2 regions of the Streptomyces sp. NPDC086554 genome follow, and region 1 is predicted to be linked to the other one. Evidence: riboswitches for the same ligand, from Rfam matches in the RefSeq annotation. Region 1 holds a riboswitch; the other holds the start of a gene.
The links. A riboswitch is a leader RNA that binds a small molecule or an ion and turns the genes downstream of it on or off. The one in region 1 is predicted to bind cyclic di-AMP.

Region 1 (5,212 bases):
GATCCAGTACGTCGCGTATGTGTCGTTGGCCCGCTCGACCCGGACCTTCCAGCCGATCTGCGGGGCTCCGGTGCGCGGACTGGTCGGGACGACCGTCCACACCACATGCCAGTGGGCGGGCCAGTTGAAGGTGAACCAGCGGCCGGTGCGGTTCCCGGCGAGGGTGCCGCGGAACTGGACGCCGACCCAGCTGCTCGTCTGGAGGGCAGCCGGGACGAGCTGGCGCAGGTCGGGCCGCCTGCCGATGCGCTGGGTGGCCGGGCGGCCGGGTGCGTCCTGCTGCGGTGAGCCGGTGGAGCGCAGCAGCTGCCGGGCCCGCGAGGGCGACAGCGGGATACGGCCGTTCGCGCGCAGAACGCCCTGCGTGCTCGCCAGCGCGCCCACGACGATCGGTGAGGCGCTGGACGTACCGCTGAACCGGTCCGTGTACCAGAAGTCCTGGTTGGTGCCTGCCTGGAGGTCGCCGTAGCCGGTGGTGGTCACCTCGCGTCCCCAGCCCTGCGCGTCCACGCAGGCGCCGTAGTTGGAGAAGTCGAGGCGGGACCGGTCCGGGCCGTGCTGGCGGCCGTGGGTGCCGGGCGGCGGCGCCCCGGCACCGACGATCACGGCGCCGGCGTCCAGCGCGGTGCGCCGGAAGGGGTTGCGCCACCAGGAGGGGAAGCCCGCCCTCGGGGTGTCGTAGTCGGCGTGGTCCAGGTCCTCCGCTCCGTTCCCCGCGGCCTCGACGACGGTGATGCCCTTGTTGACGGCGTATCGGATGGCCAGGTAGTCGTCCGGCCACCACTCGACGGCGATGTACCCCACCTGGCCGACGCCGGTCGCGTGCGGCCCCGCGCGGTGGATCTCCAGCAGGATGATGTCGCCGGGGCCGAGGCGGTCGGCGGCGTTCCGGATCGCCGTGGCCGTGGGGATCGAGAAGGCAGACGCGCTGGTAACCGTGTCCGGCGCGATCCCGGTGATCCCGAACGCGTTGACGTCGCCGCCGATTTCGCCGAGCACCGCGGTGCCGTGGTCGGTGTCCGTGCTGCCGGTGCCGGAGACGATGCCGCCCTGGTTCAGGCGCAGGTCCTCATGGGTGAAGCGCCAGCCCCACTCGCAGTCGATCACGCGGACGCCGGCGCCGCGTCCGCCCGGCAGGGTCCATGCGTAGCGTGCGTCGACGCCGCCCGGGGCCGCGTCGAGATAGCCCTGTCGGGTGGTGAAGTCCGGGGTCACGGGCGGCGCGTCGGCGCCCGTCGGCTGCATGTCGTTGAGCGGTGGGAGCTCGGTCTCCTCGCTCTCCTTCTTCGGTACGACCTCGGGGACGGCGAGGGTGGCGGCGGGCTTGACGTAGGCGCCCTCCACGGCGTCCGAGGCGCGGAGCCGCTCGGCCAGCGCGTCCAACTGGTCGATGGGAGCGTCGACATGGAAGAAGAGCCCCATCCGGTCGAGGATCTCCAGTGTGGTGTCGTCGGCCGCGGTGCCTTCCGAGGGAGCGGCGGCCTGGGCACGCAGCCTCTCCTGGTCCGCGCCGAACAGCGGCGTGAAGGTGACGTCCTCCAGGGCCGCCACGGCATCGAGCTCGCTCACGGAGATGTCCGCGGCGGCGGTCGCTCCGGTCGGGGTGATGCGTACCCCGGCGTCGGCGCGCGTGATGCACACCAACTCGGGGCTTCCGAAGAGTGGTTCAAATCCTGGAGCCGGGCGGTCGTTCCCCCGGCTGTTCCCCGCACCTGATCGCTGTGGCACAGCTGACTCCTTCACCACGTTACGGAAGGTCCGCCGGTGGTTTCACATAGGCGGCCTCGACTGCCGGGTGGCCACGCAGGGCCGTGGCGACGGCCTCGGCGTCCATGCCGGCGGGGACGGCGACCCGTTGCCATCCGATGAGGGCCGGGTCGTCGGCACCGGGGTGCAACGGCTCCGCCGTGACACCGAACCGCCGCTCCAGAAGGCTCTGGACGTCCCTGGCATCACAGACATCCGCGGTGCCCGCCGTCGCCGGACGCGGCGGCGTACGGAGTTGGACGATGACTTCGGCCTCGGGCTCGGCCACCGGTCTGCCCCCTCCCCCGCGAACTCCTCCGGTGCCGTGTCCGAGCGGAGCACTCGCGGTCACCGGGCTCGACCGACGCTAATGAAGTGCTGTCACCGGATCGTCGCTGCGGCGTCACCGCGCACGGGCGGGGCGGTCGCGGCAGGCCGGTTCGCGCGCACCAGGCGGCGAAATGACCGTTTTAGGGAGGTGAGCAGCCTCCGCACTATGTCCAAGTTTGCCACGAAAGTTGCTTCTTTAACTTGTTTATGGCGTGAATGAAACTCTGTCGCTATTGCGGGTCACTCACACCAAATAACACGCTCTGATACGCCGTCGAGCCGTAACCAAACCTGTGCCCAATTCAGTGAAATGGCTCACACCGGCGATCACGGCCGTGAAAGCCGCCGAGCGCAGTTCCGTTCTACGCAAGGAAAGTTGGGCTATTCGATCAAAGGAGGCGAGGGATTCTGGTCGCCAAGGACAGGCCTCTCGTATTCCCTATTCGAATTCGCGCCTTGTTCCTTCCGGGCTTTCTCGCATAACGTCACCGTCAATCCGGATGGAACGCCGAATCCTGCCGCCGTCCGGCAACACTCCCACCCACTCACATACGCACGGCAGGAGCGGGGGACCCAGGTAAGCCGCCGATCCGGATTCCGGATCGGCTCGGGGTGAAGTCGCATTCACAGTGCGTCCGGACATCTCCCGTCCGAACCCGACAGCTCACCTCGTAGGCGACGGAGAGGAATTCGTCATGCCTGCAAAGGGCAAGCACCGCCGTCCCAAGTCCAGCCCGCTCACCCGGGGCATCGCCGCCGCAGGCACGGGCGGGGCCGTGCTCGTTCTCCCGGTGCTCGGCGCGACCTCCGCCGGCGCCGCGCAGGCCAGCACCGCGCAGACCAGCACGGCCGCCAAGCCCGCCGCCCCGAAGACCTACGTCGTCGTCGCGGGCGACTCCCTCTCCAAGATCGCCCGAGAGCACTCCCTGAGCGGCGGCTGGAAGCAGCTGTACAAGGACAACCGCAGCGCCCTCGGCGACGACCCGCGGCTGATCCACCCCGGTCTCAAGCTCACCCTCGGCAAGAAGGCCTCCGCCGAGCCCGCGGAGAAGTCGGCCGCCTCCAGGACGTCCGCCGAGCGGGCGGACCGTTCCGAGCGCACGTCCGCCGCCGAGCCCGCCGCCGCCCCGGCGAAGAAGTCGTACACCAACGACCTCGACGGCTGGATCAAGGAGTCGCTGGACATCATGGCCCAGCAGGGCATCCCCGGCACCTACGAGGGCATCCACCGCAACATCATGCGCGAGTCCTCCGGCAACCCGCTGGCCATCAACAACTGGGACTCCAACGCTGTCGCCGGAACCCCGTCCAAGGGGCTCCTGCAGGTCATCGCCCCCACGTTCGAGGCCTACCACGTGCCCGGCACGTCGATGGACAGTTACGACCCCGTCGCCAACATCACCGCCGCCTGCAATTACGCGGCCAACCGGTACGGCTCGATCGACAACGTGAACGGCCCGTACTAGACCGCACCCCGTCTCGTCCGCTGTGAGCCCCGGCACGCCATGTGTCCGGGGCTCCGGCCTGTCTTGAGGCCGGACCAAGTGCTCAGCTACCCGTGCTGTTCCGTGTAGTGCGCGCGCAGCAGGTCGGCGCCCCAGTCGTGGCGGACGTGTCGCCAGACCGAGTGGGCGTGGTTGCCGTCGTCCTGGGTGTTGTCGTACTCGATCAGGAAGTCCGGGGCCCGAACGCAGTAGTAGTGCCGGTCGCCGGGTGTGCTGCCGCCCGCCCAGGCGAATGAGAGGGCGTCCAGTCCACGCGCCACGGCGTCGGACCAGCACTTCTGCGCGTACGCCGCGGGCGCGCGGTCGAGGTAGCGGCGTACCAAGCGTTCAAGCAGCCGCTGCTGACCGGGCGTCATGTCGCCGTACGGGAGGCCGGTCGGCAGCAGGTCTGGATCGGCGAAGGGGTCGGCGCGGGTCAAGATGTCGTCCGGCGGCGCGGCGGCGAAGACCGCCTTTGCCCCTCGGCCGACGTCCAGGTCAGTGACCAGTTCCCGGGCGAGATCCTCCTCCGGTCCCAGCAGTCTGCGGCCGGCCTGCGGACCGTCCGTAATGCGCGCCGGCTCCGCGCCGATGAAGTGTGGCGTCACCCGCATCCCTGCCGCCGTGATCAATACGTGTACGGCGAGGTGGTGGCCGTTCATCCGCCAGCCCCACGGACCGTCGCCGTCCGGGTCGCCAAGCAGCCGCACCCAGTAGCGGTCGGCACCCGTGGCGCCGAGCGTGGCGCGGCGGTGCCGCTCCACCTCGATCGCCCCGCGCGCCAGCTCCGCTCCCGCTGCGCTGTGTGCCGTGGCCAGCAGCGCATCGACCGCCTCGCGCTGCCGTCCGCCCAGGCCCTCGGTGGGCAGCCCAGGGCGTGGGCCCGGCAGATACGTCCACTCCCGCAGCTCGGGCGCGTCCAGCCGGGCGGGCCCCGCGCGCAGCTCGCGCACTTGCTCCGGCTCCAGCACGGACAGCAACGCGCGCACCGCTTCCCGCATCTCCGCGGCCGTTGCCTCCGGTTGAAACTCGTCCACCGTTGCTCCTCGCCCATGACGCCCTCGGTACCGATCCGGCACACCCCCGGGGCGGTGTCACCCGCCCTGTGCCCCATGGTGCGTCATCCAGCAGCGCCGGAACACCGGAAGTCGATCCGGCGAGCACGCTCCCCCGGGTGCCGTCCTCAGTGACGGTCACACGCTCGCCCGTCTCCTCCACGAGAGCCGCCAGGCGGCCGAAGTCCTCGACGCCATCGCTCAGTTCAGCGCGGTTCATGGACGCCGACGCTACCGGCCGCCCTTTACCGAGGGGCGGCCCGCGGCCCCATGCTCAGTTTCCGGGCCGTCTGCCGATCGTCTCCTGACGGTGTTTCAGGGCATTCTCATATCCCCGATTTACGTGCCGTGCTTTCTGTTCCGTCCGTGCGCACGGAACTGGTCGACACCGAAACTACGGACCGCACGAACCACAGGTGTCACGTCCAGGTTTGGCATTCGCCTTAAACCATTGCGGTAGCGCCGTACCGCAATGGCTGGAGAGCCAATAGCGCCAGGCATTGGAGGAAATGTGGCTCCACGTCGATTTCGGGTCGGCGGCCTTCAGTTGAGGTGTCCTCGTACTGCGCCAGCTCGCCGACGAGTTCGGCGCCGACA
Region 2 (5,212 bases), on a different contig from region 1:
CCGTCGCGGGCCACCCCTGTCCCTCGTTAGGGTCAACGGCGTGGCCACCAGTTCTCCGCACGCGCACCCCATGCCCCCGGCAGGGCCCCCCGGGCTGCGCCACGCGCGCTGGTGGCAGCGGCGGGCCATCCGCGCCGCCGCGCTGGTCACCCTGCTCGCCCTCTCCGGGCTCGTCATCCTCGCCCTGGTGCGCGAACAGACCGGCACCAAGGGGTTCTTGGTCGGGCTCGGGCTCGCGACGCTGCCCGTTCCGCTGCTGATAGCCGCCTTCCGCTGGCTCGACCGCGTACAGCCCGGGCCCTGGCGGAACATCCTGTTCTCCTTCTCCTGGGGCGCCTGTGCCGCCGCCCTCATAGCGATCGTCGCGAACAGCTTCGCGACCCGCTGGATAGCGACCGCCACCGCCGACCCGAGCAGCGCGGACACCCTCGGCGCGACGGTCATAGCGCCGATCGTCGAGGAGACGGCCAAGGCAGCGGCCGTCCTGCTCGTCTTCCTCTTCCGCAGACGCGAGTTCACCGGCGTGCTCGACGGCGTGGTGATAGCCGGAGTGACCGCCACCGGCTTCGCGTTCACCGAGAACATCCTCTATCTCGGCAGCGCCTTCGGCACCGACCAGCTCAACGGCGGCACCGGGCTCGCGTCCGTGACGGCGGCGACCTTCTTCGTACGCGTCGTCATGTCGCCCTTCGCGCACCCCCTGTTCACCGTGCTCACCGGCATCGGCTTCGGCATCGCCGCGCTCGGCACCGACCGCCGACGCCTGCGCCGCGTGCTGCTTCCGCTCGCAGGACTGCTCCTCGCGATGGGCCTGCACGCCCTGTGGAACGGCTCGACGACCTTCGGCGAGTACGGCTTCTTCGCGGTGTACGCGCTCTTCATGCTGCCCGCGTTCGGGCTGCTGACCTGGCTGGCGATCTGGCTCAGGCAGCGCGGCCTGCGCGTGGTGCGGACCGAGCTGCCCGCGTACGCGATCGCCGGCTGGCTCACACCGCCCGAGCCGTACGCACTCGGCACGATGCGCGCCCGCACCATCGCCCGCGACTACGCCTCGTACACCCAGGGCAAGGCCGCGGCGCGCACGGTCGCGGAGTACGAGACGTACGCGACGTCGCTCGCCCTGCTCCGGTACCGGGGCCGCCGCGGCCGCGCGGGCGCCGACTTCGTCGTACGGGAGCGGGAGTTGCTGCACGCGCTGTGGGAGCGCCGCGAGCTGGCCAGGCCCGCGCTCGCCTACGCGGCGCGGGCGACGGCACCCGTGCTCATACCGATGCCGCCGCCGTACGGGTACCGACTTCCCTATCCGCAGGGCGCACAGGGCGCACAGGGAGCGCACGGACCACAGGGGTACAGCTACACCCAGCCGGCGACGGCCTACGCGCCCTACCCCGCCTATCCCGCGTACCAGACCCCGTACAACCCCTACCGCAGCTGATCAGGCGGAAGCCTTCGTCAGCGCGGTCACCTCGGCCTCCGTCAGTTCGAGATCGCCCACCGCGAGCAGCGCGGGCAGCTGCTCGACCGTGCGGGCCGACGCGATCGGCGCGGCCACCGTCGGCTGCGCGGCGAGCCAGGCCAGGGCCACGGTCGCGGGCTCGGCGCCGCGCGCAGCCGCGATCTCGTCCAGGGCGGCGAGCACCTTCACGCCCCGCTCGGTCTCCAGATGCTTGCCCGCGCCCTCGGCCCGCGCACTGTCGACCTTCGCGCCCGGGCGGTACTTACCGGTGAGGAAGCCGGATGCGAGCGCGTAGTACGGCACCGCCGCCAGGCCGGAGCGCGATGCGACCTCCTGGAGCGGGCCCTCGTAGGTGCCACGGGAGACGAGGTTGTAGTGCGGCTGCAGCGCCACGTACCGGGCGAGGCCCTCGCGGTCGGAGAAGTCGATGGACTCCTGGAGCCGCTCGGCGGTCAGGTTGGAGGCGGCGATCGCGCGCACCTTGCCCGACGTCACCAGATCGTCGAGCGCGGTGATGATCTCCTCGACCGGGACGGTCGGGTCGTCGAAGTGCGTGTAGTAGAGGTCGATGTAGTCGGTGCGCAGCCGGCGCAGCGACTCCTCGGCACCGGACTTGATGGTGTTGGCGGACAGGCCCTTGTAGTCGGGGTGGGCGCCGACCTTGGTGGCGATCACGACGTCGGAGCGGCGGCCGCGCGCGGCGAGCCAGTTGCCGATGACGGTCTCGGACTCGCCGCCCTTGTTGCCCGGCGCCCAGGCCGAGTAGACGTCGGCGGTGTCGACGAAGTTGCCGCCCGCCGCGGTGTAGGCGTCGAGCACGGCGAAGGACTGCGCCTCGTCGGCCGTCCAGCCGAAGACGTTGCCGCCGAGGGCGAGCGGGAAGACCTCGAGGTCGGACGGGCCGAGCTTGCGTAGAGAAGTCATACGGGGCTCAACACCCTTACGGAGCCCAGCATTCCGTACTACGGGATGTCAGTTCCGCGTTTCAAGATATGGGCATGCCGAGCCGGCAGCCCTGACGTCGGGGGGTTGCCGCCAGGACCGCCGGAGTCACAGGGGGCGCCTCAGAGCGACTGGCCCTTGTCCCGCAGCCAGGCGGCCGGGTCGACCCCGGTGGAGTCGCCGCCGGGGTGGATCTCGAGGTGGAGGTGCGGCCCGGTCACATTGCCGGTGGCGCCGACGCGGCCGATGGTGTCGCCGGTGGTGACCTTCTGGCCGACGCTGACGCCCATCGAGGACTGGTGGTTGTACCAGATCTCGGTGCCGTCCTCGAGCTCCAGGATGGTGCGGTAGCCGTACGACCCCGCCCAGCCGGCCTCCTTGATGGTGCCGGTGTGGATCGCCTTGAGGGGCGTACCCGTCGGCGCCGCGAAGTCGAGGCCGGTGTGGTAGCCGGAGGACCACATCGATCCTGCCTGGCCGAAGGTGCTGGTGAGCGTGTACGAACTGAGCGGCAGCGTGTAGCTCTTGGCGAGCTTGGCCAGGCGCTCCGCCTCGGCCTTGCGCCGGGCTTCCTCTTCCGCCTTCTTCTTCGCTGCGGCCTTCTCGGCGGCGATCTTCTTCTCGGCCGCGGACTGCTCGGCGGCGGCCTGCTCCGCGGCCTTCTTGACGGCGGCTTCTTCCGCCGCCTTCTGGACCGCGTCGTCCGCCTGGTCCTGCTGGTTCTCGGCCTGCTGCATGATGCGGGCCCGCAGTGCCTCACCGGCGTCGGTGGTTCCCTGCTCGGCATCGGCGGTGCTGACACCGGCGGCGGTGAGCGGCGCGGCGGCGGTCGTCACGCCTGCGTCGGAGGAGTCGTCTGATTCGTCGGAGCCGGATATCAGGGACCCCACGCCGGGAAGCGACTTGGCCTCCGGCAGCGAGTCCGTGACGGCCGAGATGTCCGGCATCTCGATGGAGACCGGGGGCTTGCCGCCCTGCGCGGTGGCGATGCCGCCCGCGCCGACGGCGGCGATGACGCCCACGCCGAGGACGGTGGAGCTGCGGGCGAGCCCGCCGCCGCCCTTCTTGTGGACGCGGTGCCTGCCGCGAACGGGACGGATGGACTCCTCGGTGGGATTCCACTCCTCCCAAGTCTCATCGTCATGAGCACCGAAGTCGTCGTCATTCGGTGCGTAAACGGCTTGGGGGGCAGGCCGGTTGGACGCCACTGGGGCGCGCTCCTTTCCTTCCTTCTCGCCTACCGGGTTAGCTGACGGGTTCGGAGCAGGAAGGTCTCCTACGAACATCTGGCACGGATGCACAGATGCCCGATTCACCCCAATTGGTGGTTCCCCGGCTCCCTTTCGGGATTAGGCGCGTGCGCACGGAGCCGACTCGAGTGACGGCTGGGACGACCGCGCTGCGTTATCGAACGTTAATAGACGGCAGGGCCGTATTCCAAGCCGTTCCGACTGATCGTTAACGCCGTTGGCCTGTACTTAACGGGACACCAAGGGCGGGAACGGGGCGAGTTGACCGCACTTCTTCACACACCGGACCTTCACACCGCCTTGACAGTGCGTCAGTTGCTATGCGGAGTGGTGCGATTCAGTCACGGCCCGTGACATCGGACGGGGTATCGGGGGAGGCATCGGACGGGGCATCGCCGGTGTCCGGCCGCCGCACCGCGAGCAGCGCCATGTCGTCCGTCCCTCCCCCGCCGGTGTGCCGGCGCACCTCTTCGGCCAGCGTCGCGAGCAGCGTGTCAGGGCCGTGGGGTCCGGGAAAGATCCGGCCGCCGAGCCGGGCCGCCGGGTTGTAGAACTCGCCGCGGATGTCCCGCGCCTCCGAGAGCCCGTCGGTGTAGAGCAGCAGCATCGCCCCCGGCGGGAACTCCGCCTCGTCGGCGCGGTCCGGCCAGACCCCCAGGTCGCCCATCCCGAGCGGCAGCGCGGGCTCGCTCGCGGACAGCACGCACAGCCGTCCGTCGCCGCGCAGGAGCAGCGGCTCGGGATGCCCGCGGTTGAGGATGCGGATGACTCCGTCGCCGCGCGGGATCTCCGCGAGGACAGCGGTGGTGAACCCCTCGAAGGCGTCGAGCCCCTCGCGCCGCATGCCCTCCCGCGCGAGCGCCCGCTCAAGGCGCTGCGCCACCGCCTCCAGGGTGGCCTCCTGCTCGGCCGCCTCCCGGAACGCCCCGATGACGACGGCGACGGCCGCCACCGCGCCCATCCCCTTGCCGCGTACGTCGCCGACGATGACGCGTACGCCGTGCGGGGTGTCCTGCACGGCGTACAGATCCCCGCCGATGAACGCGTCGGCTTCCGCGGCCTCGTACCGCGCCGCGATGTCGAGCCCCCCGATCCGGTGATCCGGCTGCGGCAGCACGGCGCGCTGGGCGGTCTCCGAGATGGAGCGGGCGGAGGCGAGCTGTTCGTCGCTGCGGCGTACGACGCGGTTGATGAGGACGGCGAGCACGGCGACGGTCAGCACGGTGAGCAGCTCGGTGACGGCCGCGACGTCGGTGGTGGTGCTGTTGCCGAAGTGCAGGGTGAGCACGGCGAGGCAGGAGGCGGCGCCGATGAGGCCGGTGCTGAGGAGCGAGTAGAACGGGGCGGCGATCAGCGGGGCGGCGGTGAACAGGGGCGCCGCGGTGAACTCCGAGGGGGTCGACATGTCGTACACGACGCCGATGACCAGGAGCAGCCACGGAAGGGCCCGCACGAGAGCCCGCTCGTGGGTGACGTCCGGACTCATGTCCGACCCCTCTGAGGGGTTTCTCGGACGTCCTCCTCGCTGCCCCACCGCTCGTCTCCCGCCGAAGTCCGCGCCCGG

Region 2: it holds a riboswitch for cyclic di-AMP, as region 1 does, so the genes downstream of both, AB0O76_RS29550 (M23 family metallopeptidase) here and AB0O76_RS42245 (transglycosylase SLT domain-containing protein) in region 1, are expected to answer to the same signal.

What each region holds. Positions count from the first base shown of each region.
Region 1 is NZ_JBFBJK010000046.1:21,259-26,470, forward strand. It holds gene AB0O76_RS42235 (S8 family peptidase) at 1-1,641, opposite strand, end outside; gene AB0O76_RS42240 (hypothetical protein) at 1,748-2,035, opposite strand; cyclic di-AMP (ydaO/yuaA leader) riboswitch at 2,573-2,767, shown strand; gene AB0O76_RS42245 (transglycosylase SLT domain-containing protein) at 2,772-3,542, shown strand; gene AB0O76_RS42250 (DUF3500 domain-containing protein) at 3,629-4,597, opposite strand.
Region 2 is NZ_JBFBJK010000020.1:18,546-23,757, forward strand. It holds gene AB0O76_RS29540 (PrsW family intramembrane metalloprotease) at 71-1,435, shown strand; gene AB0O76_RS29545 (aldo/keto reductase) at 1,436-2,380, opposite strand; gene AB0O76_RS29550 (M23 family metallopeptidase) at 2,521-3,606, opposite strand; cyclic di-AMP (ydaO/yuaA leader) riboswitch at 3,618-3,764, opposite strand; gene AB0O76_RS29555 (PP2C family protein-serine/threonine phosphatase) at 3,986-5,134, opposite strand.